2 regions of the Brevibacillus sp. AY1 genome follow, and region 1 is predicted to be linked to the other one. Evidence: riboswitches for the same ligand, from Rfam matches in the RefSeq annotation. Region 1 holds a riboswitch; the other holds the start of a gene.
The links. Region 1 has a riboswitch for lysine ahead of dapD (2,3,4,5-tetrahydropyridine-2,6-dicarboxylate N-acetyltransferase). Riboswitches for the same ligand answer to the same signal wherever they lie in the genome.
Positions count from the first base shown of each region.

Region 2: another riboswitch for lysine. It lies ahead of JZI27_RS23050 (transporter substrate-binding domain-containing protein); the one in region 1 lies ahead of dapD (2,3,4,5-tetrahydropyridine-2,6-dicarboxylate N-acetyltransferase).

Region 1 covers NZ_JAFLPN010000005.1:35,708-39,038, reverse strand. The annotation lists gene JZI27_RS06980 (hypothetical protein) at 1-454, shown strand, start outside; gene JZI27_RS06975 (hypothetical protein) at 518-709, shown strand; gene JZI27_RS06970 (GNAT family N-acetyltransferase) at 704-1,264, opposite strand; lysine riboswitch at 1,423-1,612, shown strand; gene dapD (2,3,4,5-tetrahydropyridine-2,6-dicarboxylate N-acetyltransferase) at 1,700-2,410, shown strand; gene JZI27_RS06960 (aspartate aminotransferase family protein) at 2,425-3,331, shown strand, end outside.
Region 2 covers NZ_JAFLPN010000055.1:9,662-12,992, forward strand. The annotation lists gene JZI27_RS23040 (dimethylamine monooxygenase subunit DmmA family protein) at 48-482, opposite strand; gene JZI27_RS23045 (heme-dependent oxidative N-demethylase family protein) at 486-1,433, opposite strand; lysine riboswitch at 1,652-1,834, shown strand; gene JZI27_RS23050 (transporter substrate-binding domain-containing protein) at 1,983-2,828, shown strand; gene JZI27_RS23055 (amino acid ABC transporter permease) at 2,936-3,331, shown strand, end outside.

The DNA of each region.
Region 1 (3,331 bases):
TCCTGATGAATTGGAAGAGCTGCAGCTATCGGCCACACATGTAATCAACAAGGGCTTGAAAAAAATCAGGCGGGATAAAGGCAAGAAAGACAACAGATTTCTTTACATCACCAATCTGCAATGGGAGTATGGTGCCGTACCGTATGGGGCGATGTTTGACTTCGGTGACGGTGAGATTTCTGCCAAAAACGAATTAGTGGTGAAGTATAATGGGGAAGTCATCAAAGCGTATAAACCGCGCAAATCAGAGGACTATGAACCGGGCGGATACGATTCCCTTGATCTGGGCAGATTGATTGAACAAGATGGACGAACAGGCGAATATACAGTAGAGGTTGAGAACACCTTAACGTACCGCACGTGCATAATTGTGGAAAGATACAGCGCATATAAAAAGAAAATCGACGATGAAAAAATCGTCCAAAGACTGGTATTCACCGTAGAAGTAAAATAAAGGATAGCGCATGTAAGACCCTTGCTGACGGCGAGGGTCTTACGTGTACCTGGAGGTCATTCGATGACAGAGGAGCAAATAATTATGCTGAAGTCGTACGGTTTTCATGTGGAAGAGGGCATTGTAAAGCATAGGAAGACGGGAGTCGAAATACAGCTGGAGAAAGTAGAGCAGTATGCCCACGCAGATGACTTGCGACAATTCATCGTAGAGCTACTCAGAAACCAATGCTTGTGGAAACGATCGGAATCATAAGGAAGGAGATTGAGTATCCTCGATGGTACGAGCAAAAATCAGATGATCCTCCCATTTACCATTGATTTGTAAATAGTGTAGGGAAAGACCTTCACGACGAAATCCGTTTTTCTCCAACACGCGAATGGAAGGCAAATTATGAGGCATGACGCCGGCTTGTACACGATGTAATTCAGCCGTATTGAACGCAAAGTCCAGTACAAGACCCACAGCCATCGAAGTGTATCCCTTGCCATTCTGGACTTGATCGAGAAAGTAGCCAAGTGTTGCGTTTTGCCAAGCACCACGCACCACATTGGACAATGCGATTCTTCCGATCAGTTGGTCTGTATCGTTCAGGAAAATGCCAAAAGCATATCCGGTCCCGGCTGCAAAATCACGTTCTGCTTGCGCTAGCTGCTCGGTTTGACCTGTGAGTGTGAGATGTGCAGCAGGACGAATGGGTTCAAACGGCTGCAAGAAATGATGGTTGCGCGTGCGGAGGGAGTGCAGTTCGTATGCATCGCTTACTTGCATAGGACGAAGATAAATGGCTTCTTGGTTACGTATGAGCATGATTGACTCTCCTTGATTATCAGACGTGGACCGAAAGTGTACCACAGAATTCCTTTTGTTGTTAAGGAGATTATTCATAAAAGTCTCATCTTCATGCTCGAGAAAGCTGTTGCCACCTGAAGTTGAATTTGGTAGAGTTAAATGAAATTCAATAGATAAATCTAAATAGAGGTGCGCTGACGAAGAGTACATCTTTTCATCAACTACCATGGGGGTAGGAAAAGACGGAAAGGCTGAAGCGCCGAAGCTTTTGCTACACCCCGTAGATAGCAAGAGCTGGGATTGACGTGAAGAACCAAAATCCTGTCATTGAAGGCATAGGGCCTTTTTTGGAGTGCTATTTACGATTTGCTGGCGAGAAATCAAAAGCAATGAGATAGCATGTGCACTCATTGCTTTTTTACATGCTTTTTAATCAAAAGGAGGATTTTACCCATGAACATGATGAATGCCCATGAAATTATCGCGTTTATTCAGAAAAGCGAAAAGAAAACCCCTGTGAAGCTCTACATAAAAGGAGAACTGGAAGGCATCGATTTTGGTGTGAACTCCAAAGCGTTCATTACGGGAAATACAGGTGTGGTGTTTGGTGAATGGAAAGATCTCGAGCCTGTATTGACTCAGCACGCCGAAAAAATTGAAGACTACGTGGTGGAAAACGATCGCCGCAACTCCGCTATTCCACTTTTGGACATGAAAGGTATTCAAGCACGTATCGAGCCAGGAGCGATCATTCGTGATCAGGTTACCATCGGTAATAATGCCGTCATTATGATGGGCGCATCCATTAACATTGGAGCCGTTATTGGCGAAGGTACCATGATTGATATGAATGCTGTTGTAGGTGGACGTGGAACGATTGGTAAAAACTGCCACGTCGGTGCGGGCGCTGTCATCGCGGGTGTTGTAGAGCCACCATCTGCTACACCGGTAATCATCGAGGATGACGTTTTGATCGGCGCCAATGCGGTGATCCTGGAAGGCGTTCGCGTTGGTACAGGCTCGGTAGTAGCTGCTGGAGCTATCGTCATTGATGATGTACCACCAAACGTGGTAGTAGCGGGAACTCCTGCACGCGTGATCAAGCAAATCGATGACAAAACACGCTCCAAAACCGAAATCATGCAAGAGCTGCGTCAGCTCTAAGGGAGAGTTGACTCATGGACTGGCGTTCGCTCGATGAACAATACATCATCTCAACCTATAAACGCTTGCCGATCGCAATTGCCAAGGGTGAGGGCAACTACCTGTACGACACCACAGGGAAAAGCTATCTAGACCTGTTTACTGGGCTTGCTGTTAACGTGCTTGGTCATTCTCATCCAAAAATTGTGGAGGCGCTCAAAGAACAGGGCACGCAATTCTTGCACATCTCCAATATCTTCCTCAATCAGCCTGCTATCAAACTGGCAAAACGTTTGGTGGACGCGACAATCCCGGGAAAGGTCTTTTTCAGCAACTCGGGAGCGGAGGCGACAGAGGCAGCCATCAAGCTCATCCATAAATGGTCGAAAACCGATGGAGCAGGAAGAGACGGGATTGTCGTCCTGCGCAACAGCTTTCATGGCCGGACGTTGGGGGCGGTTCGCCTCACGCGACAAGCTCATGTGTATCAGGATTTCCCGCAACCTTCCTTTCCTGTCTATGAGCTGGAGGTTGGGGACATAGACGGCTTGCGAGCGATCTGCAAAAACGAGAAGCCTGCTGCTGTTTTGATGGAGCCGGTACTTGGTTCTGGCGGTGTAATTCCGTTATCTGAGGACTTTCTGCGCGACGTAGCCGCAGTCTGTCAGGAAGAAGGCATGTTGCTTGCGATGGACGAGATCCAGACAGGGATGGGGAGAACTGGAAAGCTGTTTGCTTACCAGCACGCAGGCATTACACCAGACCTGATTTTGTTTGCAAAAGGCGTCGGGGGAGGACTTCCTTTGGGGGGCGTGATCGCTGGTCCGAGACTGATGAACCAGTTCAAACCGGGTGACCACGGTACCACCTTTGCTCCTTCGCCACTATCCGCTGCCCTGGGGAACGCGGTCATGGATGAATGGACAGATCCTGCTTTTGCCT
Region 2 (3,331 bases), on a different contig from region 1:
AGTACGCTCCCAAAGGGGGAATGAGCCAATTGGTACGGTAAGTGGAATTATCGAATGGAGGTGTAACCAAGGAATGCTTGCAAGCGCTTGGAATAATGCTCGGACACGCTTAGCTCCTCTCCGCAAAAATGGCACGAAATGACCGTCTCGTCTTCCGTTTGGTTCATCTTTTGACAGGCAGAGCAAAAAACCTGCCTGGTGTGCGGCCCGAAACCGTGACATTCCATCTCTTGTTCGGAAAATCCGGCGTCCTCTGCCAGTTGCCTCAAGGGCTCCAAAAGAGGCCATGAGACAAGCAGATAGAGGTAGGTACCGATCCATTGGCTGGAGAGCAGTGCGGACAATTCAGGCTGGTGCAAGCTTTCCAACGTGACAGGATGAACTTCCACTGGGAGGCTGCTTGCCGCAAGCTCGTTTCTGAGATCATGAGAAGCAGACTCACCTGTCTCATCCATCAAGAGCAGGTATCGCTGTTTTTGCATGCTTTACCCCCTCTCTTTTTGCAGCTCATATTCCAAATACTGAATGACTTGTTGCTTGTACAGCTTCATCCCTTTATATTCTGCAATAAACGCGGGCAGCTCTACCAGAACATGGTACAGCTGTTCCAGATAGGCCCGGTTTTGAGCCAGTTCATGTAAGGTGATCAAGTAGCTGTGGATCGTAAAGAGAACAGCGTGGCTTCGTGGCAAACGGAAGAGCTTTTGTACCTCTACACGCAAGTACACCGTCTCTCCGGCATTTTCTGCTGTGACCTGTTTGCGCATTTGTCCCCACTGGTGAAAGGTTTCGAGGGAAGCATCCAGCCTTTTGCCTGCATTAAGCGACCAGTTTCTTCGGACCCAGGGTTGGCCAACCTCCAGCTTCATGATAAAGTTGCGAATTTTCTCATCTAGGTTCCCATTTGCGAATCCAGGAATCGGACTGTGAATCTCTACGAAATTCATCCCCAGATTGAATTCGAGCGACCAGTTGGCTGGAAAACAAAGCTGGCCTGCATCCAGAAATAAATCACCGTCTCGCTGTCCCATCAGAATCAAATCCTCCTGCACATGGCGGCCAACGAAATCGAGTGGCTCCCAGGGAAGCGTCGAAACATCTCCGAAGACGAATTGCTGCGTTTCATTGAGCTTGTGGTTGGAAAACGTCCAGGAATTTCCCTCTTTCGTTAAGGAAAAGTCCTCCGGATAGGTTTCATGCAGATGATGCAGCACAAGGCTTGCGATTTCCCATTGTGCAGGTATCGTATGGGGGAGTGACTGATAGCAGCGGTTGGGATGATTGGCTAGCAGCGACCGCTTGAGTGTCATTTCCTCCAGGTATTCCGGCGTAACCTCGATGGCAATCGGTGGATCGAGAAGCACCGAATTGTTGGAGTAGCGATACGTATCGCTATTGAAGGGGTAAGGAAAACGGGATAGTTGGTCGGACATGGAGTGGAGGGTACCTCCTTTCGTTTTCAGATTATTCTACCATTTTATTATAACGAAAGAATCCGTGTGTTTGTACTCTTTTCGAAGAAACCTCATACATATTGTATGTTTCGTAAAATGTTTTTCTTGTGAATATGCTTTCCAAAACCTTCCGTTATTGACGGTTCTCCCGATAGATAGTATACTGATAAACAAATTTAATAAGACCTCACTTTCTACAGTGAGGTAGAGGCGCGATATTTAACAGTCCGTAGTGGAGTTCGAGAAAACGATGAGGCTAGGGAGAAGGAAATGTCGCCGAAGCTTGTAATATGCTCGGTATTACTTGCTGGGTCTGCAGTTAAGAGCTGCAGGACTGTCTCAATAAATTCCCCGATTTATTGAGTTGAGCTATCTCATTTGGGTTAAAGGGAGGTTTATGGGAAGACTATATAAATAGTGCGGCCAGAGACTTTCTCAGGTCGCTTTTTTGCGTTTTTCTCTAAGAATGTGTTGATCTTAGTAGCGTCATCCTACCATCATCAGAAAAATCAAAAGGAGAGAACAATCTTGAAAAAACTATCATCATTTCTCGCTATCTTTCTATCAGCAATGATCCTATTAACCGGGTGCGGTACAAGCTCGAGCAGCAGCCCAGCAGAGGCGCCTGCAGCTGCAAGCGATTCGACTTTTAAAGTAGGTCTTGAAGCAGGTTATGCGCCATTCAACTGGACGCAAATGGACGATTCCAATGGTGCCGTAAAAATCGACGGCAGCTCCGAATTTGCGGGTGGCTACGATGTAGAAATCGCGAAGAGAATTGCAGAAAGCTTGGGTAAAGAGTTGGTCATCGTGAAAACAGAATGGGATGGTCTGGTTCCAGCTTTAACCTCTGGCAAAATCGATGCCATCATCGCAGGCATGTCTCCAACTGCTGAGCGTAAAGAGACCATTGATTTCTCCGACAATTACTACAAATCCAACCTCGTGATGGTTGTGAAAAAAGGCAGTAAATATGAAGGTGCGACTTCGATCCAAGATTTTAAAGGAGCAAAAGTAACGGCACAATTAAATACCTTCCACTATTCCGTGATTCCCCAAATTGAAGGTGTGGAACAGCAACCGGCACTGGACAACTTCCCTGCGATGCGCGTTGCTCTGGAATCTGGCGTAATTGATGGATACGTTTCTGAGCGTCCTGAAGCGGTGAGTGCGGCAGCAGCGAATCCGAACTTTGTGATGGTGGAATTCAAAGACGGCTTCCAGACCTCCGAAGATGATACGGCAATCGCGGTAGGTGTGCAAAAGGGCAGCGAATTGACTCAAAAAATCAATGAAGCACTGACTGGCATCTCTGAAGATGAGCGTACCCAGATTATGGATGAAGCTATCAAGAATCAGCCAGCAGCACAATAACAGAGTCGAGAAACCGGCTGCATGCACGTGCAGTCGGTTTTAACTGATCCTGAGAGCCTCCCAGGCAGACAGTAGCATAGAAAAGGAAGATGAAATGGAGGACAAACATGAGCTTCGAGTGGATTGTCAGAATACTTTCTGAAAACTGGCCCATGTTCCTGCGCGGAGCGGGGACCACACTGTATATCGCTTTGATCGGTACTATATTGGGGGCAGTGATCGGGCTATTGGCTGGGGTGATCCGCACGATTCCACTTCCGGAACGTGGAGCCAAACGAATCGGTCTGAAAGTGATAAATGCCCTATTCTCCACTTATATTGAATTTTTCCGGGGAACACCGATGATCGTGCAGGCGATGGTGATCTATTATGGTTCTGCTTTAGCCTTTGGCATGGATATCGATCGGTTGTTTGCCGCTGTCTTTATCGTGTCCATCAATACAGGAGCCTATATGGCAGAGATCGTTCGCGGCGGCATTGTTTCCGTTGATAAAGGCCAATAC